Regions from separate parts of the Amycolatopsis mongoliensis genome, predicted to be linked through region 1. Evidence: riboswitches for the same ligand, from Rfam matches in the RefSeq annotation. Region 1 holds a riboswitch; the other holds the start of a gene.
What was found. A riboswitch is a leader RNA that binds a small molecule or an ion and turns the genes downstream of it on or off. The one in region 1 is predicted to bind glycine.
Positions count from the first base shown of each region.

Region 1 (10,610 bases):
TTCACGGGCGAATAGACACCACCGAGGAGGCAGGGTGAGCAACGGCGCTTCGGAAGTCCACCACGCGTTCCGCGTGGCACGGGACTACCTGCAGACCCACCGCGAGGACTACGAAACGGCCTACCGGGACTTCGCCTGGCCGGAGTTCGACCACTTCAACTGGGCGATCGACTGGTTCGACGTCGTGGCGCACGACCCCGACAACGCCGAGCGGTACGCGCTGTGGATCGTCGAAGAGGACGGCACCGAAAACCGCTGGACCTACCCGGAGATGTCCGGCCGGTCCAACCAGGTGGCGAACTGGCTGCGCGGCCTCGGCGTCCGCCGCGGCGACCGGCTGATCCTCATGCTGGGCAACCAGGGTGAGCTGTGGGAGACCATCCTCGCCGCGATCAAGCTCGGTGCCGTGATCATCCCGGCGTCCACGCTGCTCGGGCCGGCCGACCTGACCGACCGCGTGGCGCGCGGAGCGGCCAAGCACGTCGTGGTCCGCTCGGTGGACGCGCCGAAGTTCGACCGCGTCGAAGGCGACTACACGCGGATCGCGGTGGGGGAGCCGGTCGAGGGCTGGCAGCCGTACTCGGCCGCGTTCGCCGAGTCGCCGGAGTTCGCGCCGGACGGCCCGACGAAGGCCGCCGACCCGCTGCTGCTCTACTTCACCTCCGGCACCACGGCGAAGCCGAAGCTGGTGCAGCACACCCACGTCTCGTACCCGGTCGGCCATCTCTCCACGATGTACTGGATCGGGCTGGAGCCGGGCGACGTCCACCTGAACATCTCCTCGCCCGGCTGGGCGAAGCACGCGTGGAGCAACTTCTTCGCGCCGTGGAACGCCGAGGCGACGGTGTTCCTCTACAACTACAGCCGGTTCGACGCGAACGCGCTGATGGCCCAGATGGACCGGTGCGGGATCACCAGCTTCTGCGCGCCGCCGACGGTGTGGCGGATGCTCATCCAAGCGGACTTGACCGCGCTGAAGACTCCGCCGAAGAAGGTCGTCGGCGCGGGGGAGCCGCTCAACCCCGAGGTGATCGAGCAGGTCCGGAAGTCGTGGGGCGTCACCATCCGCGACGGCTTCGGCCAGACCGAAAGCAGCGTCCAGATCGCGAACACCCCCGGCCAGGACGTCGTGCCCGGCTCGATGGGCCGCCCGCTGCCCGGGTTCGTGGTCGCGCTGGTCGACCCGGTCAGCGGCGAACAGGCATCGGAGGGCGAGATCTGCCTCGACCTCCGGCACCGCCCGGTGGGCCTGATGACCGGCTACGCGGACGACGACGAACGCACGTCGACCGCGTTCGCGAACGGCTTCTACCACACCGGTGACGTCGGTTCGATCGACGAACGCGGGTACATCACGTACGTCGGGCGCACGGACGACGTGTTCAAGGCGTCGGACTACCGGATCTCGCCGTTCGAGCTGGAGAGCGTGCTGATCGAGCACGAGGCCGTGGCCGAGGCGGCGGTGGTCCCGGCCCCCGACCCGATCCGGCTCGCGGTGCCCAAGGCGTACGTGGTGCTGGCGGCCGGCCACGAGCCGACGCCCGACACGGCGAAGGCGATCCTCGCGCACTGCCGCGAGCACCTGGCACCGTACAAGCGGATCCGGCGCCTCGAGTTCGCGGAGCTGCCGAAGACGATCTCGGGCAAGATCCGCCGCGTCGAGCTGAGGGGCCGCGAGAACGACCCGAAGCGCGGCGAAGGCACCGAGTACCGCGAAGAGGACTTCCCCGACCTCAAGTCCTGACCCCGGCTCCCAAGCGCCCCAATGTGGCCTTCAGTGCGCTCAACGCACCGAAGGCCGCCTTGGGTGCGTTGAGCGCAACCAAGGCCACAATGGGGCGGTCGGGGACGAGCTCAGCCGCGGGTGCCCTCGACCTGGCGGCCGTCCTCCGTCGAGCACGCCGTCACCGGGTCGTTCGGGCCGCTGCCGCACGTCCACTCGTCGAGGACGACCGGGCCCGGGCCGTCGGCGGAGGCCGCCTCGGCCGGGGTCAGCTTCGCGAAGTAGTCCTTCAGCAGCTTCGTCGCCGCGGCGCAGTCGACCTGGCCGTGCGCGACGACCGCCGTCTTCGCGCCGCCCGCGCCGGTGACGTCGCCGCACGGCACGCCCGGCGCCGTCGACCCGGCCGCCGCGGCCGCGGCCGGGACGGGGGCGGGACCGGAGGAGGACGGTCCGGCGGGCGCCGGGTCACCGCCGCCGCAGCCGGCCAGCACGGCGGTCGCGGCGACGAGCAGCAGGGGGTACGCGAGTGTCTTCATGGGCCCTTCAGGAACGGAAACGGATCGGGAGGGGTCACTCGGACGGCACCACGGCGGCGAACACCGTCTGCTCGCCCTTGGTGCAGGTGGTGCCGCCCTGGGCGGCCGGCGGCCCGGACGTGCACAGCCAGCCGTCGACGGTCTCGTTCACCGCGTCGTTCGAGCCGGCGCCCTGGCGGCCGGCGATCTTGCGGTGGAAGTCGCCGACGAGCTTCGTCGCCGCGACGCAGCTGACGCCGGCCGAGCCGCTGTCGAACACGTAGAGCGTCAGCCCGCTGGCGGCGGTCACGGTGCCGCACGACCCGGGCACCGACGGCGGCGCCCCGGACGGCTTCGTCACCGGCGCGGGCGCGGGCGAGCTGCTGCCGGCGGGCGGTGGCGGAGGTGTGCCGGTGGACGTCGGTGCGGACGTGGCGGCCGGCGGGGGAGACGACGACGGCGGCGCCTGGGCGGCCGGCTCACCGGAGCAGGCCGCGAGCGCGGGCACGGCGAGGCAGGCGGCGAGCAACGGCCGCCACGTCCTCGTGGTGGTCGGATGGGGCACCGCGATCTTTCCTCCCCCGGTCGGGCTGGCCCGGTCATTCTGGCCCATCCGGGCCGGGGCCCCGTGGCCGACTCGCCCACAGGTGTGCCGCAGATTACTCCAGCCGGGTGGCGGCCCGGTCCGGCGGCTCCCGAAACACTGTCCACAATGGACAATTAACATTCCGTTCACGCTCCGAAACCTCACGCAGTCATCAAGAATCGATCGGTCTAATTCCGGCCGCGCCGGTTAACAATCCGGCCCCGCGAGCCGAAGATCTTGGTGGAGGCCGAAGAGCTTCCCCGTTCCCCGACATCCGTCCCGAGCCCGTGAGAGCGATGAACGCCGACGCTGTGACCAGCCCCGAAACCAGCACCGACCCGTCCGCCCCGCCGACCGTCCCCAGCAGCGTCGTCTGGTGCGGCGGCCGCCCCTACGTCCTCGAGGCGCGCCCCGGCCGCGCCCGCTGGATGGGCACCGACTACCGCGGCCGCCCCGAGGCGCTGAGCAGCGCCGAGCTGCAGCGACGCGGCTGGAGTCACCGCCGCGCCAGCTGACTACGCTGACCGAGTGAGCACAGCCGCCCCCGAACCAGCCGCTCAGGCGAGCGCCGCCGAACCGTCCCTGCTGAAGCAGGCCTTCAACGTCCCCAACATGCTGTCGCTGCTGCGGCTCGCCGGCGTGCCGGTGTTCCTCTGGCTGCTGCTGGGTCCGGAGGAGGACGGCTGGGCGCTCGCGCTGCTGGTCTTCAGCGCGCTGACCGACTGGCTCGACGGCAAGCTGGCCCGCTGGCTCAACCAGATGTCGCGGCTGGGCCGGCTGCTCGACCCGGCGGCCGACCGGCTCTACATCCTCGCGACGCTCATCGCGTTCCTGGTCCGCGACATCATCCCCTGGTGGGTCGTGGTGCCGCTGGTACTGCGGGAGGCCGTGCTCGGCGTCTGCGTCGTGACGCTGCGCCGGCGCGGCTTCGCCCCGCCGGAGGTGACCTACATCGGCAAGGGCGCAACCTTCGTGCTGATGTACGCCTTCCCGTTCCTGCTGCTCGCGCAGGGCGGCTCGGACGTCGCCGCGGTCGCCCGGCCGATCGGCTACGCCTTCACCATCTGGGGCGGCGTCCTCTACGTCTGGTCCGGCGTGCTCTACGTCGTGCAGGCGCGCAACGCGCTGCGAGGCGCGGGCGACGACTGAGCGCGACGCTTATCCCCGGGTCGTGCCTGCCGCTGCGCCGTGTGGGTGTAAGACTTCGCCCAGCACGTTTTCGCCAGTGAGGGCATGAAAGGGGACCGGCGGTGTCCGCTCCTGAAGAGCTTCGCTACACCGAGGAACACGAGTGGGTCGCCACTCGCGGCGAGGACACCCTCGTCCGCATCGGCATCACCGAGTACGCGCAGGACCAGCTCGGCGACGTCGTGTTCGTCGACCTTCCCGAGGTCGGCCGCCAGGTGAGCGCGGGCGACGTCTTCGGCGAGGTCGAGTCGACGAAGAGCGTGTCCGAGCTGTTCGCGCCGGTCGACGGCGAGGTCGTGTCGGTCAACGACGCCGTCGCCGACTCGCCGGAGCTGATCAACAGCGATCCCTACGGCGAGGGCTGGCTGATCGAGATCCGCCTCGACGACCCGGCGGGTCTCGAAGCCCTGCTGGAAGCCGAGGCGTACGACGCCCTGACCAAGGGCTGAGCTCCGCTCCGGGCCGCCCGGACCGGCACTGCGCCGGTTCGGGGAGCCGGGGCTCGGAGAATCGATCAGGCACGGTACGTTGGCAGCTACACGTTCTTGAGTACTAGGCAACACAGCATGTGTGGAGGAGAGCTCAGGTGAGCACGAACGACGGGCCCGGCGGCGTTCCCCCGGAGCAGTCTCCGGAGCGGACCTCTGTCTTTCGGGCCGACTTCCTGGCCGAAGCCGAAGGCCACGAGTCCGCCCCCGCCGCGGAGGCACCGGTACAGGGCGTGGACGCCCTGCCGGCGGGTTCGGCCCTGCTGGTCGTGAAGCGCGGGCCCAACGCGGGTTCGCGGTTCCTGCTCGACCGCGACACCACCAGCGCCGGACGGCACCCGGACAGCGACATCTTCCTGGACGACGTCACGGTCTCCCGCCGCCACGCCGAGTTCCGGCGTGAGGGCGGCGAGTTCGTCGTCATCGACGTCGGCAGCCTCAACGGCACCTACGTCAACCGCGAGCCGGTCGACCAGGCCGTCCTTGCGGGGGGCGACGAGGTGCAGATCGGGAAGTTCCGCCTGGTCTTCCTGACCGGCCCGGGTCACGGGGGCCAGGGGGCGCAGTGACGGCGGCCGGGCGGCCACAGAGTCATGGACTGAGCATCGGGGCCGTTCTGGCGCAGCTGCGCGCGGAGTTTCCCGATGTCACCATCTCCAAGATCCGGTTCCTCGAAGCGGAAGGCCTGGTCCAGCCGGGCCGGACGGCTTCGGGCTACCGGCAGTTCGCCGCGGCGGACGTGGAGCGCCTGCGGTTCGTCCTGGCCGCCCAGCGGGACCACTACCTCCCGTTGAAGGTCATCAAGGAGCAGCTGGACGCGGCGGACTCGGGAGCCGGGCCCGTCGCGGCCCTGCCCCGCCCGCCGCGCCGGCTGGTGCCGATCGACGCCCCGGCGGAGAACGTCGGCTTGCCGGTGGCGGAGGACTTCGCCACCGGCAAGGAGCTGCGCCTGACCCAGGAGGAGCTCCTGGAGCAGGCCGGTATCGACGCGGCCGCCCTCGCGGAGCTGCAGCAGTACGGCCTGGTCCGGCCCGGTCCCGCGGGGTTCTTCGACCCGGACGCGGTGCTGGTCGCGCGGACGGTGAAGGCGATGACCGAATTCGGTATCGAGCCGAGACATCTGCGTGCCTTCCGCGCCGCGGCCGACCGCGAGGTCGGGTTGCTGGAGCAGATCGTGACACCGGTGTATCGGCACCGTGACCCGGAGGCCAAGTCGAGGGCGGATGAGGTGGTGCGGGAGCTCGCGGCACTGTCCGTGACCCTGCACACGCTCCTCGTGAAGGCCGGAATTCGCGGCGCCACGGGGTGTTGAGCCGTAACGGGGCGGTGAGATCCTCTTTGCGGTCCCATGTCAATGACTGAATGTTCGGCACCTCATGCCGTACCGTGAGAACAACGGTTTGCGGTAGGCGAGCCGAGAGTGTCCGACAGCGAGCACAGCGCACGGATGACGGGTAGCGTCGGTAGGGAACGGCGCGAGGCGGTTCCAGCGCTGAAGCCCGTGTGCACGAGAGGGAGGCGAAGCCCGATGAGCGAAATGCGCGTCGTCGGTGTGCGGGTCGAGCTGCCCGCGAATCAGCCGATCTTGTTGCTGCGGGAGACCGAGGGCGAACGGTACCTGCCGATCTGGATCGGCTCGGTCGAAGCGACCGCCATCGCGTTGGAGCAGCAGGGGGTCCGGCCCGCCCGGCCGCTCACGCATGACCTGCTGAAAGAGGTCATCGGGGCGCTGGGCCGCGAGCTCGAGCAGGTCGTCATCACCGACCTCAAGGAAGGCACGTTCTTCGCGGAACTCGTCTTCGACGGCGACATCCGGGTGTCCGCCCGGCCGAGCGACTCGGTCGCGCTGGCCCTGCGGATCGGCGTCCCCATCCACGCCGTGGACGCGGTGCTGGAAGAGGCCGGCCTGATCATCCCGGACGAGCAGGAGGACGAGGTCGAGAAGTTCCGCGAGTTCCTCGACTCGGTGTCGCCCGAAGACTTCCGCGGAGCCGACACGTAAGTTCGCTTGCCTTGACGCGGACGTCAACGTCTAGCGTCGGGGGCATGCGGATCGGAGAACTGGCCAGGCGCACGGGTACGACGACCCGTGCGCTTCGCTTTTACGAGGCTCAGGGCCTCCTCGCGGCCCGTCGCTCGGCGAACGGCTACCGCGAGTACGACGAGGGCGACCTGCAGCTGGTCAAGGAGATCCAGACCCTGCAGACGGTCGGCCTGAGCCTCGACGAGACCCGCCCGTTCGTCGACTGCCTGCGCAGCGGCCACGAAACCGGCGACTCCTGTGCGAGCTCGATCGAGGTCTACCGCCGCAAGCTCGAAGAAGCCGACGCGCTGCTGTCCCGGCTCGGCGGGATCCGCGCCGAACTGGCCGCGAAGCTCGCCGGCGCCCTCGCCCGGCAGGCACCCGATCCCTGTGTCGTCCCCGACGCCCCGCGCCCGTGAAGGAGCCCGTCATGCCCGAAGACACCGCAGTCGCCGTTTCCGACGTCACCGATGCCACGTTCGCGGCCGAGGTCCTCGGCAGCGACGTCCCCGTGCTGGTCGAGTTCTGGGCCACCTGGTGCGGGCCCTGCCGGATGGTCGGCCCGGTGCTGGCCCAGCTGGCCACCGAGCGGGCCGGGAAGCTCGCCGTGCGGAAGGTCAACGCCGACGAGAACCCGGAGACGACCCGGTCCTACCAGGTCATGTCGCTGCCGACGATGATCCTCTTCCGCAACGGCGAGCCGGTGACGACGATCGTCGGCGCCTACCCGAAGGCCCGGATCGAGGAGCGCCTCGACCAGGCCCTCTAGGGAGCCGTCGCCTTCACGAACGTGTCGGCGACTTCCCGCCCGTACTGCTCGAGGTCCAGCGAGGGGTCGCCGGCGAAGGCCGCCGCGACGCCGTCGACGGCCTGGGCGATCGACATCGCCATCACCTCGGGCGTGAAGTCGCCGAAGGCCCCCTCGGCCTGGCCCTGCTTGAGCTGGCGGGCCAGGCCGTGCACTCGCATGTCGTCGACCAGGACCTTCGTCATCGCCCAGCCGTCGGCGTCGTCGGCGTGGGCGGCCATCTCCGTCAGCACCCGGACGCACTCGGGGTACGCGCGCAGGAACGCGATCGACGTCTCGATGTGCGCCCGCAGGTAGCCGGGCCGGTCCGCGGGGTCCACCCCGCCGCCGGTGCGCTCCTTCAGGAACTCGTTCTTCGTCTCGACCACCGTGCTCAGCACGGCCTGCATCAGGCCGGCCTTGGTGGTGAAGTGGTACGAGATCATCCGGGTGCTGCTGAGCCCCGCGCGCTCCTTGATCTTCGCGAAGGTGGCTTTCCGGTACCCGAGGTCGGCGATGACGCCGATGGTCGCGCCGATGATCTGCGCGCGGCGCGCCGCCTCCGTCACGCTGAGGCCCAGTTCGGCCATGAGGCCGGTGTTTACTTGCATGAGTAAAAATTAACACGGCTGAGTAAATCGCGACAAGAGGTTTGAACCACCGCGCCCGGGGTACGGCGAACGGCTCAAAGGCTCATCCGACCGTTGAGGCTTGCCGCGCGTCGCGTTGACCGGTCCTGTCCGGGCGCTTACCGTCGAAGGAGGTAAATCGCCACGGTGTGATTCACGGTCTGGGGCCGGACCGTGGCGGTTGATCTCCGGCGGGTCCCGCTCCTGGGACCGTCCGGCTGTCATTCGCCGGCCACCAGGTCGGGCGAGGGGAGGCTTGCGTGGTCGAGGCTGGTTCCGAGAAGCAGCCTGTTGAGGTCGCGGCTGGCGAGCAGGGTGAGCTGTTCCCCGACGACTCGCTGCCGGACGAGCTGGTGGGTTACCGCGGCCCGGCCGCGTGCCAGATCGCCGGCATCACCTACCGCCAGCTCGACTACTGGGCCCGGACGAAGCTGGTCGCACCCAGCATCCGCACGGCGCACGGCTCCGGCTCGCAGCGGCTGTACTCGTTCAAGGACATCCTGGTCCTCAAGGTCGTCAAGCGACTGCTGGACACCGGGGTCTCCCTGCAGAACATCCGGGTCGCCGTCGACCACCTGCGCGTCCGCGGAGTCCGCGACCTCGCGCGCGTGACCCTGTTCTCCGACGGCACCACCGTCTACGAGTGCACCTCGCCGGAGGAGATCGTCGACCTGCTCCAGGGCGGCCAGGGCGTCTTCGGCATCGCGGTCAGCGGCGCCATGCAGGAAATCAGCGGCACCATCCACGAGTTCCCGGCCGAACGCGCCGACGGCGGCATCGTCGAGCAGCACGAGCCGGACGAACTGACCCAGCGCCGCAACGCCCGCCGGACCGGATGATCACCGCTGCGGCGGACGGAGTAAGGTTCACCCCGCGGTCGACGAATCCGCGCGGGAGAGTCCGAGCCACACCTTGAGCTCGGCGCCGAAGGAGCAAGTCCTCCCCGGAACCTCTCAGGCACCCTGGACCGCGCGGACGAGACGCCTCTGGAAAGCGGGTCGTCAGGACACAGCTTGACGACCCCGCCGACGGTGCAAGCCCGGCTCAACCTCGGGCGAAACTCTCAGGCGCCCTACGGGTACGGACAGAGTGGGGAGGGTTTCCTCCGGGTTCGGGTGGACCCTGCTCGCGCAGAGCGCTCGCCTGAACCCTCCGCGGTGTTTGCGGGGGTGCAACCCCCGCACCCCGCCCGGCGGGCTCCGCCCCGGACCCCCCGCCGTGGTCACCTTCGCGTTTACAGTCGGGTTGGGTAGACACCGCCGTTCGGAGGAGGCCATCGTGGACTTGTCGCTCGCCTCGCTGGAACAGGGCATCCCCTTCGCCGACCGGCACATCGGGCCCGGGCCGGACGAACTCCGCCGGATCCTCGACGTCGTCGGCGTCGCTTCTCTCGACGAGCTCTCCGAGCGTGCTGTTCCCGAGTCGCTGCGCGCCTCCGCCGGCCCGCTCGAACTTCCCCCGGCCGCCACCGAAGCCCAGGCCCTCGCCGAACTCCGCGAGCTCGCCGCGCGGAACCGGCCGATGACCCAGATGATCGGCCTCGGCTACCACGACACCGTCACCCCGCCCGTGATCCGCCGCAACGTGCTCGAGAACCCCGCCTGGTACACCGCGTACACGCCCTACCAGCCCGAGATCTCGCAAGGCCGGCTCGAAGCCCTGCTCACCTTCCAGACCATGGTCGCCGACCTGACCGGGCTACCCGTCGCGAACGCCTCCCTGCTCGACGAGGCCACCGCCGCGGCCGAGGCCATGACACTCGTGCGGCGGGCCGGGAAGACCGCCTCGAACCGGTTCGTCGTCGACCGGGACACCCTGCCGCAGACACTCGCCGTGCTCCGCACCCGCGCCGAACCCCTCGGCATCGAACTGGTCGTCGAAGACCTGTCCCAGGGGCTGACCGGACTCGGCCTCGGCGGCGACTTCTTCGGGATCCTGCTGTCCTGCCCCGGCGCGTCGGGCGCGGTGCGCGAGCTGGACCTCACCATCGCCGACGCGAAGAAGCACGGCGCGGCGGTCATCGTCGCCGCCGACCCCCTCGCGCTGACCATCCTGCGCCCACCGGGCGAACTCGGCGCCGACGTCGCCGTCGGGTCGACGCAGCGCTTCGGCGTCCCGCTCGGCTTCGGCGGCCCGCACGCGGGCTACCTCGCGGTCCGGAAGGGCCTGGAACGGCAGCTGCCGGGCCGGCTGGTCGGCGTCTCGAAGGACGCCGACGGCGCACCCGCGTACCGGCTCGCCCTGCAGACCCGCGAGCAGCACATCCGCCGCGAGAAGGCGACGTCGAACATCTGCACCGCGCAGGTCCTGCTGGCGGTGATGGCGTCGATGTACGCGGTGTACCACGGACCCGACGGACTGCGCGGGATCGCGCTGCGCGCCCACCGGATGGCCACCGTGCTCGCGGCCGGTCTCTGCGAGGGCGGCGTGGGCGTCGTCCACGGCGAGTTCTTCGACACCGTCACCGCGGCGGTGCCGGGCCGGGCGGACACGGTCGTCGCGGCGGCCCGCGACCTCGGCGTGAACCTGCGGCGGATCGACGGCGACCACGTCGGCGTCGCCTGCGACGAGACGACCACCCGCGAACACCTTTCCCTGGTGTGGAAGGCGTTCGGCGTCTCGGTGTCCGATGTGGATGGTCTCGACGCGGACACGGCGGACGCGCTCCCGG
Region 1 covers NZ_CP127295.1:8,123,627-8,134,236, reverse strand. The annotation lists gene QRX60_RS39010 (crotonase/enoyl-CoA hydratase family protein) at 1-15, shown strand, start outside; gene QRX60_RS39005 (AMP-binding protein) at 35-1,744, shown strand; gene QRX60_RS39000 (hypothetical protein) at 1,855-2,259, opposite strand; gene QRX60_RS38995 (hypothetical protein) at 2,294-2,803, opposite strand; gene QRX60_RS38990 (hypothetical protein) at 3,121-3,339, shown strand; gene QRX60_RS38985 (CDP-alcohol phosphatidyltransferase family protein) at 3,353-3,973, shown strand; gene gcvH (glycine cleavage system protein GcvH) at 4,075-4,461, shown strand; gene garA (glycogen accumulation regulator GarA) at 4,599-5,069, shown strand; gene ftsR (transcriptional regulator FtsR) at 5,066-5,812, shown strand; gene QRX60_RS38965 (bifunctional nuclease family protein) at 6,029-6,502, shown strand; gene QRX60_RS38960 (MerR family transcriptional regulator) at 6,547-6,942, shown strand; gene trxA (thioredoxin) at 6,954-7,292, shown strand; gene QRX60_RS38950 (TetR/AcrR family transcriptional regulator) at 7,289-7,921, opposite strand; gene QRX60_RS38945 (MerR family transcriptional regulator) at 8,200-8,778, shown strand; glycine riboswitch at 8,821-8,919, shown strand; gene gcvP (aminomethyl-transferring glycine dehydrogenase) at 9,215-10,610, shown strand, end outside.

Region 2 (10,610 bases), 3.0 Mb from region 1:
CTTCGGCGGTCAGTGGCTCCACGCGCTGCGGGCCGCGAGGTCCGCCAGCAGCGCGCGGCCCTTCTCGGCGTTGCGGGGCTGGGACAGCACGTCGTAGCGGCGCGCCACCAGCTGGCTCTGCGAGATGAACCCGCGCTTGTTGCGGTTGGCCGCGTAGCCGAGTGCGCCGAACAGCAGGTTGAACCCGAGACCGGCGACGAGGCCGATCACGATCGGGACCAGGCCCGCACCCGGGTTCAGCAGGCTGAGCACCAGCCCGAGGAACACACCGAACATCGCGCCGGACGTCGCCGCGCTGCCGAGCACCTTGCCCCAGGTCATCTTGCCCGCGATGCGCTCGACGAGCATCGGCTCGACACCCACGATCGTGACGTCGGTGACGGGGAACTCCGCGCCCGCGAGGTGGTCGACCGCGCGCTGTGCCTGCTCGTAGGACTCGTACGAACCGATCGGCCAGCCGGTCGGCAGAGTGGGCAGCTGGGGCCGCGCCTGCTGCCGTCCGATCGTGGTCTGCGTGAATGCTGTGGTCATCGATCTCACCTCTCCTGCCCCGTTCAACGTGGGAGTACCCCGGATTCCTCCCGCCGCGCCGAATTCACAGACTCTTCTCAGCCGGGCAAAGGGCGCATACCGACCCGTAATCCAATGGATCAGGAAAATACCTTTGTTCCGGTTGACCAGCCGGGCGTCACCGGGTAGGAAGGACCCGCAAAGGATTCGCATCAAACCTTTGGGGCGGCTGATGGCACGTAGACGAGGCATGCTCACGCTCGACGAGCTCCGGGCGCGCGTGGACGCGGGCACGATCCACACCGTGCTCGTCGCGATCACGGACATGCAGGGCAGGCTCCAGGGCAAGCGCTGCTCGGCGGAGTACTTCCTCGACGAGGTCGTCGGGCACGCCACCGAGGCGTGCAACTACCTGCTGGCCGTGGACGTCGACATGAACACCGTCGACGGCTACGCGCTCTCCTCCTGGGACAGCGGCTACGGCGACTTCGTGCTGCGCCCCGACCTCGAAACCCTGCGCGAGATCCCCTGGCACGAGGGCACCGCACTGGTCCTGGCCGACGTCGAGCGCGTGCAGGGCGGCCCGGTCTCCGTGTCGCCGCGCCAGATCCTGCGCCGGCAGCTCGACCGCCTCGCCGAGCGCGGGCTCGCCGCCTTCGTCGGGACCGAGCTGGAGTTCATCGTCTTCGACGACACCTACGAAGCCGCCTGGGACAAGCGCTACCACGGCCTCAAACCCGCCAACCAGTACAACGTCGACTACTCGATGCTCGGCACCGCGCGGCTGGAGCCGCTGCTGCGCCGCATCCGCAACGACATGGCCGGCGCCGGGCTCTACCCCGAGTCCGCCAAGGGCGAGTGCAACCCCGGCCAGCAGGAGATCGCCTTCCGCTACACCGACGCGCTGAGCACCTGCGACAACCACAGCGTCTACAAGAACGGCGCCAAGGAGATCGCGGCGCAGGAGGGCAAGAGCCTCACGTTCATGGCGAAGTACAACGAGCGCGAGGGCAACTCCTGCCACATCCACATCAGCCTGCGCTCCACCGAGGGCCGCGCCGTGCTGGCGGGGGAGAACGAGCACGGCTTCTCGACGCTGATGGAGCAGTTCCTCGCCGGCCAGCTCGCCGGGCTGCACGAGCTGACGTACTTCTTCGCCCCGAACGTCAACTCCTACAAGCGGTTCGTGCCCGGCAGCTTCGCGCCGACCGCGATCGCGTGGGGCACCGACAACCGCACCTGCGCGCTGCGCGTCGTCGGCCACGGCGAGTCGCTGCGCGTCGAGAACCGCGTGCCGGGCGGGGACGTCAACCCGTACCTGGCCGTCGCCGCGCTGATCGCCGCCGGCCTGCACGGCATCGAGAACGAGCTGGAGCTGGAAGAACCCTTCACCGGCAACGCCTACCACTCCGACCGCGCCACGGTGCCGACCACGCTGCCCGAGGCCGCCGCGGCGCTCGCGGGGAGCGAGCTGGCGCGCGAAGCGTTCGGCGAGGACGTCGTCGAGCACTACCTGAACGCGGCGAAGATCGAGGTGGACGCCTACAACGCCGCCGTCACCGACTGGGAGCTCGTCCGTGGCTTCGAACGGCTCTAAGCCCGTCATCGGCCTCACCAGCTACCTCGAACCCGCGAAGTTCCTGGTCTGGGAGACCGAAGCCGTGCTGCTGCACCGGGTCTACGTCGACTGCGTGGTCGCGGCCGGCGGCATCCCGGTGCTGCTGCCCCCGGTGTCCGACGCGCACGACCCGCTGATGTCCACTGTGGACGGCCTGGTGCTCACCGGCGGCGCGGACGTCGAGCCGGGGCGCTACGGCCACGAGCCGCACCCGGCGACCTACACCCGGCCCGGGCGCGACGACTTCGAGTTCGGCCTGTTCGCCGCGGCCCGGCGACAGCGCAAACCAGTCCTCGGCGTGTGCCGTGGCCTGCAGGTGATGAGCGTCGCCCTCGGCGGCACGCTCGCCCAGCACCTGCCCGAAAGCGCGAGCACCACCGAGCACCAGCCCGCGCCCGCGACGTTCGGCCGGGGCACCGTCACACTGGCCGAGGGCAGCATCGCGGCCGGGATCCTGGGGCCGGAGACGAAGACCCTCTGTTACCACCACCAGGCGATCGACCGGCTCGGGACCGGGCTCGAAGCGGTCGGCTGGGCCGCCGACGGCACGATCGAGGCCGCCGAGGTGCCCGGTGAGTTCACCCTGGGCGTGCAGTGGCACCCCGAGCAGGACAGCGACGACGTCCGGCTCTTCGCGGCCCTCGTCGAAGCGAGCAAGGAGAGGGAATGACCAGCAGTTTCGACGTCCTGAACCCCGCCACCGAGGAGGTGGTGCGGACGGTCCCGCTGACCACCGCCGAGGAGACGGACGCGGCGATCGCCCGCGCGCAGGCGGCGTTCCCGGCGTGGCGCGACGTGACCCCCGGCGACCGCGCGCGGCTGCTGCGCCGCTTCGCCAACGCCGTCGAAGCCGACATCGAGCACCTCGCGCGGCTGGAGGTCGCCAACTCCGGGCACACGATCGGCAACGCCCGCTGGGAGGCGGGCAACGTCCGCGACGTCCTCACCTACTACTCAGCCGCGCCGGAACGCCTGATCGGCAAGCAGATCCCGGTCCCGGGCGGGGTCAACGTCACGTTCCAGGAGCCCCTGGGCGTGGTCGGCGTGATCGTGCCGTGGAACTTCCCGATGCCGATCGCGGGCTGGGGCTTCGCGCCCGCGCTCGCCGCCGGCAACACCGTCGTCCTCAAGCCCGCCGAGCTGACGCCGCTGACCGCCATCCGGCTGGGCGAGCTGGCGCGCGAGGCGGGCATCCCCGAAGACGTCTTCCAGGTGCTGCCCGGCAAGGGATCCGTGGTGGGACAGCGGTTCGTGGACCACCCGGGCGTGCGGAAGGTCGTCTTCACCGGCTCCACCGAGGTCGGCAAGCAGATCATGGCCGGCTGCGCGGCCCAGGTGAAGCGCGTGACGCTGGAGCTGGGCGGCAAGAACGCGAACATCGTCTTCGCCGACTCCGACCTGGAGAAGGCCGCGGCGACCGCGCCCTACGGCGTCTTCGACAACGCGGGCCAGGACTGCTGCGCGCGGTCGCTGATCCTGGTGCAGGCGAGCGCGTACGACCGCTTCATGGAACTCCTGGAGCCCGCGGTGCACGGCGTCGTCGTCGGCGACCCCGGCGACGAGAAGACCGAGATGGGGCCGCTGATCTCGGCGGCGCACCGCGAGAAGGTGGCCTCCTACGTCCCGGACGACGCGCCGGTCGCCTTCCGCGGCAGCGCGCCGGCGGGGCCCGGCTTCTGGTTCCCGCCGACCGTCCTCACCCCGCCCGACCTGCGGCACCCGGCCGTGGCGGACGAGGTCTTCGGCCCGGTCGTCGCCGTCGTGCCGTTCGCCGAGGAAGCCGACGCGGTCCGGATGGCCAACGCCACCGAGTACGGGCTGTCGGGGTCGATCTGGACCCGTGACGCCGGGCGCGCGTTCCGGGTGGCGCGTGGCGTCGAAGCCGGCAACCTGTCGGTGAATTCGCACTCTTCGGTGCGCTACTGGACGCCGTTCGGCGGCTTCAAGCAGTCCGGTCTCGGCCGCGAGCTGGGCCCCGACGCCGCGGCGGCGTTCACCGAAACCAAGAACGTCTTTCTGAGCACGGAGGAGTAATGGTCCAGCGTTTCGAAGGCCGCGTCGCGGTGATCACCGGCGGCGCGAGCGGCATCGGGCTCGCCTCGGCCCGCCGTCTGGCGAGCGAAGGCGCGAAGGTCGTCATCGGGGACCTGACGCCGGCCGAGGGCAAGGCGGCTGCGGACGAGGTCGGCGGCGCGTTCATCCAGACCGACGTCACCGACGCCGAGCAGGTCGAAAACCTGTTCCACAGCACGGTCGAGCAGTTCGGCTCGGTCGACGTCGCGTTCAACAACGCCGGCATCTCCCCGCCGGAGGACGACTCCATCCTCACCACCGGCATCGAGGCGTGGGACCGCGTGCAGCGCGTCAACCTGACGTCGGTGTACCACTGCTGCAAGGCCGTCCTGCCGCACATGCAGCGCCAGGGCAAGGGCTCGATCATCAACACGGCCTCGTTCGTGGCGGTGATGGGCGCGGCGACGTCGCAGATCTCCTACACCGCGTCCAAGGGCGGGGTGCTCGCGATGAGCCGCGAGCTGGGTGTGCAGTTCGCGCGGGAGAACATCCGCGTCAACGCGCTGTGCCCGGGGCCGGTGAACACCCCGCTGCTCAAGGAGCTGTTCGCGAAGGACCCGGAACGCGCGGCGCGGCGGCTGGTGCATGTGCCGGTCGGCCGGTTCGCCGAGCCCGAGGAGATCGCGGCGGCGGTCGCCTTCCTGGCCAGCGACGACGCCAGCTTCATCACGGCGTCGCAGTTCCTGGTCGACGGCGGCATCTCCGGCGCGTACGTCACCCCGCTCTAACGGCGCGTCTTCTCCCCGGGTTTCCGCACGCCGTAGACCTCCCGCAGGTACTTCCAGGCGGCGTTGAGCGTCTTGCGCTCTTCGGAGATCTGCCGTTCGCGCCGCCGCAGGATGCGGGTGGCGATCTCGGCGGCGAGGAAGGCGCCGGCGGCGAAGGTCAGCGTGCCGACGATCAGGATGAGGGCGATCACGGTGGTGGTCATGGTGACCAGCGTCGGGGCCCGGTGGGCGTTTCGTCCCTGCGCAAAGCTAGCGGGTTTCGTTAGCTTTGTGAGGTGACGCACTGGCGCGCCGACGAGTGGGCGGAAGCGGTCCGGACCGGCATCCGGGCGCGGGGGCTTTCCCTGGACGAGGCCGCGCGCCGCATCGGCGTCCCGACGTCGACCCTGCGCAGCTGGATCGAGCACCGGCACGCGCCGAAGGTGACCGTCTTCGACCACTGGGCCGAGATCGCCGAGGTCACCGGGCTCGGGGAGGCCGAGCTGCTGCGCGCGGCCGGGGTCCTGCCCGCTTCGCTCGCTTCGCCGGTGCACGTGGCGCAGGCCGCGAAGGCGCTGCGGGAGGGCATCGACCAGGCCGGGCAGTTCCTCCGGCAGGCCACGGCGCTCGTCTACTCCTCGCCCGGCACGCAGGTGGCCAACCTCATCGCCGCTTCGCCGATCGACTGGGAGATGCGGATCCGCTCCGCGACCCGCGGCGACGAGGTCCGCGTCACCTACCACCACTACGTCGGCGTCGTGCCGCCCCGGGACTTCCCCCACGACGACGCCGAGGTGCGCCGGATCCTCGAGCACGACGTCCTCGGCGAGCTGTGGCGGCCGCTCGGGCTCTACTGGCGGGTCGCCGAGGTGCACGACTGGCACGAGCCGCCGCGGCTGGTGATCCAGGTCCCCGAGCAGGAGGCGACGCGCCCGCCCGCGCCGTCGCCGGTCGTCGCCGCGCCACCGGTCGTGGTGCTGTCGCCGATCTGGGGGTACGGCGAGCTGCTGGCGTCGCTGGTGGCGGACGGGCTCGGGTTCGGCAACGTCGACTTCCGCTACTTCGGCCTCCCCGACGCGATGGCCGACCGCGTCCGGATCACCGCGCGCGAGCTGGCCGAGCCCGCGCCGCGGCTGGTGCACTCGGTGCCGCCGATCATGCTGCTGCACGGCCTGGCCGTGCCCGACCTGACCGGGCGGCTCCCGGTCGTGGTCCGCTACGGCCCCCGCATGCGTGCTCGCGCGGCCCGCATCTACCGCGAGCCGCTGCTCGAAGCCGGGTTCGCGGACCCCGAGGAGGGGGCTCGCGCGATCGAGGAGGCGATCTCGGTCCCGCCGGGCTGCGCTTACTTCGAGGTGACGCTCGCCGACGAGGACGTCTTCGACGGCGACCACCCCTCGCTGGACCGGCTCAACGACTCGGTGGCGTGGCTCGCCGAGCAGATCGTCGAGCAGGTGCTGCTGGGCGCCGGGCACCCGCCGGTGCCGGTGGGCGGCCCGCTGAAACGCCTGGTCCTGCCCTCGGGCCGGGTTCGCCGCCCACCGGCTTTGGCGGGTCAGGTGGTCCGCCGGGTGGCCCGAACGACGTGAATGACTCATTCCTGTCGTCCGGTGACATGAATGAGTCATTCACGTCGTCGAGGATCGATCGAAGACCGGTGTGGCGTTGCCCCGGTGAAGTAGACGGACCTCGAAGGCGGCAGGTACCGTAGCCGCCACAACTGCAGATCGGGCCGTCGAGCCGAGGCGGGAGAGCCCTCACGAACGTGGTGGGGCACCGAAGGAGCAAACTCCCCGGAATCTCTCAGGTACCTGCTACCGCTTCGTGCGAGGCCACTCTGGAAAGCAGGCGCACCCGCGCCTCACCCAAGGTGAAAGCCGTGTCGCACACGGTGAAACTCTCAGGTGCCATGACAGAGGGGGAGTTCCCAGCGCACCGTTGTGCCCGGTGCCCGGCCCGAGGAGCTCCCCATCACTTCCACGCAGTTCGACGCCCGCCACATCGGCCCGTCCGAGGCCGAACGCGCGAAGATGCTGGCCGAGTGCGGCTACGGCAGCCTGGACGCCCTCGTCGGTGCCGCCGTCCCCACCGCCATCCGCGCCACCCGTGACCTGCGGCTCCCGCCCGCCGCGTCCGAAGAGGACGCCACCGCGGAGCTGCGCGCCCTCGCCGCCCGCAACCGCCCGATGACGCAGATGATCGGCCTCGGCTACTCCGACACCGTCACCCCCGGCGTCATCCGCCGCAACGTCCTCGAGAACCCGGCCTGGTACACCGCGTACACGCCCTACCAGCCGGAGATCTCCCAGGGCCGGCTCGAAGCGCTCCTCAACTTCCAGACCATGGTCGCCGACCTGACCGGCCTGGCCACCGCGAACGCGTCCCTGCTCGACGAGTCGACCGCCGTCGCCGAGGCCGTCACGCTGATGCGCCGTGCGTCGAAGTCCAAGTCGAACAAGGTCGTGCTGGACGCCGAGTGCCTGCCGCAGACCATCGCCGTCGTGCGCACGCGCGTCGAGGCGCTGGGCATCGAGGTCGAGGTCCGCGACCTGCTCACCGGCTTGCCGGACGAGTTCTTCGGCGTCGTCGTCCAATACCCGGGCGCGTCCGGTGTGCTGCGCGGCCGCGGCTTCTACCACGCGATCTCCGAGTCGGCGAAGGCCGCGGGCGCGCTGTTCACCGTCGCCGCGGACCTCCTCGCGCTGACGCTGATCACCGCGCCCGGCGAGTTCGGCGCCGACGTCGCCGCGGGCTCGACGCAGCGCTTCGGCGTCCCGCTCGGCTACGGCGGCCCGCACGCCGGGTACATGTCCGTCCGCGCCGGACTCGAGCGCTCGCTGCCCGGGCGCCTGGTCGGCGTCTCGGTCGACGCGGACGGCAACCCGGCCTACCGGCTCGCGCTGCAGACACGTGAGCAGCACATCCGCCGCGAGAAGGCGACGTCCAACATCTGCACCGCGCAGGTCCTGCCCGCCGTGCTGGCCGCGATGTATGCCGTCTACCACGGCCCGGACGGCCTCAAGCGGATCGCCCAGCGCGTCCACGGCCTCGCCGCGGGCTTCGCGGACGCCCTCCGCAAGACCGGCGTCGAGGTCGTGCACGAGTCCTTCTTCGACACGGTCGTCGCGCGCGTCCCCGGCCAGGCCGCCGAGGTCCACGCCGCCGCCCGCGAGGCCGGGATCAACCTCGGCCACGTCGACGCCGACCACGTGCGCGTCGCCTTCGACGAGGTCAGCACCCCCGCGATCACCGCCAAGGTCCTGAAGGCCTTCGGCGTCGAGGAGAACGTCCAGGACGGCGTCGCGCTGCCGAACGGCCTCGCCCGCGAGAGCGGCTTCATGGGCCACGAGGTCTTCGGCACCCACCGCTCCGAGACGGCGATGCTGCGCTACCTGCGGCGGTTGTCCGACCAGGACTACGCGCTCGACCGCGGCATGATCCCGCTCGGCTCCTGCACGATGAAGCTCAACGCCACCACCGAGATGGAGCCGATCAGCTGGCGCGAGTTCGCCGGCATCCACCCGTTCGCGCCGGCCGAGGACGCCGAGGGTTACCACACGCTCGTCGGGCAGCTCGCGGACTGGCTGGCCGAGGTCACCGGCTACGACAAGGTGTCGCTGCAGCCGAACGCGGGCAGCCAGGGCGAGCTGGCCGGGCTCCTCGCGATCCGCGCCTACCACCGCGCGAACGGCGACGAGACCAGGGACGTCTGCCTGATCCCGTCGTCGGCGCACGGCACCAACGCGGCTTCGGCGGTGCTCGCCGGGATGCGCGTGGTCGTCGTGAAGTGCACCGACGAGGGCAACGTCGACCTGGCCGACCTGCGCGCCAAGGTGGACGCCCACCGCGACACGCTCGCCGCGATCATGGTCACCTACCCGTCCACGCACGGCGTGTACGAGCACGACATCGACGAGCTGGCGAAGATCGTCCACGACGGCGGCGGCCAGGTGTACGTCGACGGCGCGAACCTCAACGCCCTGCTGGGCCTGGCCAAGCCGGGCGAGTTCGGCGGCGACGTCTCGCACCTGAACCTGCACAAGACCTTCTGCATCCCGCACGGCGGTGGCGGCCCGGGCGTCGGCCCGGTCGCGGTGCGCGCGCACCTCGCGCCGTACCTGCCGAACCACCCGCTGCTGGACGCCGCCGGCCCCGCGACCGGCGTCGGCCCGATCAGCGGCGCGCCGTACGGCTCGGCGTCGATCCTGCCGATCTCGTGGGCCTACGTCCGGATGATGGGCGCGCCCGGCCTGACCGCGGCCACGAAGGTCGCCGTGCTGGCCGCGAACTACGTCGCGTCCCGGCTGGCCCCGCACTACCCGGTGCTCTACACCGGCCAGGACGGCCTGGTCGCGCACGAGTGCATCCTCGACCTGCGCCAGCTCACCAAGGAGACCGGCGTGACGGTCGACGACGTCGCGAAGCGGCTCATCGACTACGGCTTCCACGCGCCGACCATGTCGTTCCCGGTCGCGGGGACGCTGATGGTCGAGCCGACCGAGTCCGAGGACCTGGGCGAGATCGACCGGTTCATCGCCGCGATGATCGCCATCCGCGCCGAGATCGACGAGGTCGCGAACGGCAAGTGGAGCGCGGAGGAGTCGCCGCTGCGCGGGGCGCCGCACACGGCCGAGACGCTGGTCGGGGAGTGGGACAAGCGCTATGACCGTGAGCTGGCGGTGTACCCGGCGGGTGTTTCGCGCAAGAACAAGTACTGGCCGCCGGTGCGGCGCATCGACGGCGCCCGCGGCGACCGCAACCTCGTCTGCTCCTGCCCGCCCCTCAGCGAGTACGGGTCGTGAGTGTTTAGTCGGGTTAGAACCCTACTTACCACTCACGACCACCTACGGAAGGCGACAATGTCTCGCGAAACCTCCCTGCACGGAGTCCACAAGGGACTCGGTGCGCTGTTCACCGACTTCGCCGGCTGGTCGATGCCGGTCCGCTACGCCAGCGAGCTGGCCGAGCACAAGGCCGTCCGCGAGGCGGCCGGGCTGTTCGACCTCTCGCACATGGCCGAAATCCACGTCACCGGCAAGCAGGCCGCCGACGTCCTGGACTTCGCGCTGGTCGGCAACCTCACCGGGGTCAAGCCGGGCCGGGCGCGCTACACGATGATCTGCAACGCCGAGGGCGGCGTCCTCGACGACCTCGTCGTCTACCGCCTCGCCGACGAGCACTACCTCGTCGTCGCGAACGCGGGCAACGCGCAGGTCGTCGCGGACGCCCTGGAAGAGCGGGTCGCGGGCTTCGACGCCGTGGTCGACGACCGGTCGGAGACGACCGCCCTGATCGCCGTCCAGGGCCCGAAGGCCGTCGAGATCCTGGCCGCCGTCACCGACGCCGACCTGGACGCGCTGAAGTACTACGCCAGCGTCCCGGCGTCGGTGAAGGGACACGACGTCCTGCTCGCCCGCACCGGCTACACCGGCGAAGACGGCTTCGAGCTGTTCGTCGACGCCGACGAGGCCCCGGCGGTCTGGCGGCTGCTCCTGGAAGCGGGGGAGCCGCACGGGCTGGTCCCGGCCGGGCTGGCCTGCCGCGACACGCTGCGCCTGGAAGCCGGGATGCCGTTGTACGGCAACGAGCTCACCGTCGAGCAGAGCCCGTTCGAAGCCGGGCTCGGGCGCGTCGTCAAGTTCGAGAAGCCGGGCGACTTCGTCGGCCGCACGGCGCTGGAAGAGCGGTCCAAGCAGGACGTC
Region 2 covers NZ_CP127295.1:338,889-349,498, reverse strand. The annotation lists gene QRX60_RS01675 (general stress protein) at 10-531, opposite strand; gene QRX60_RS01670 (glutamine synthetase family protein) at 743-2,107, shown strand; gene QRX60_RS01665 (gamma-glutamyl-gamma-aminobutyrate hydrolase family protein) at 2,088-2,798, shown strand; gene QRX60_RS01660 (aldehyde dehydrogenase family protein) at 2,795-4,162, shown strand; gene QRX60_RS01655 (3-oxoacyl-ACP reductase) at 4,162-4,929, shown strand; gene QRX60_RS01650 (hypothetical protein) at 4,926-5,132, opposite strand; gene QRX60_RS01645 (helix-turn-helix domain-containing protein) at 5,205-6,497, shown strand; glycine riboswitch at 6,736-6,834, shown strand; gene gcvP (aminomethyl-transferring glycine dehydrogenase) at 6,879-9,710, shown strand; gene gcvT (glycine cleavage system aminomethyltransferase GcvT) at 9,768-10,610, shown strand, end outside.
Region 2: another riboswitch for glycine. It lies ahead of gcvP (aminomethyl-transferring glycine dehydrogenase); the one in region 1 lies ahead of gcvP (aminomethyl-transferring glycine dehydrogenase).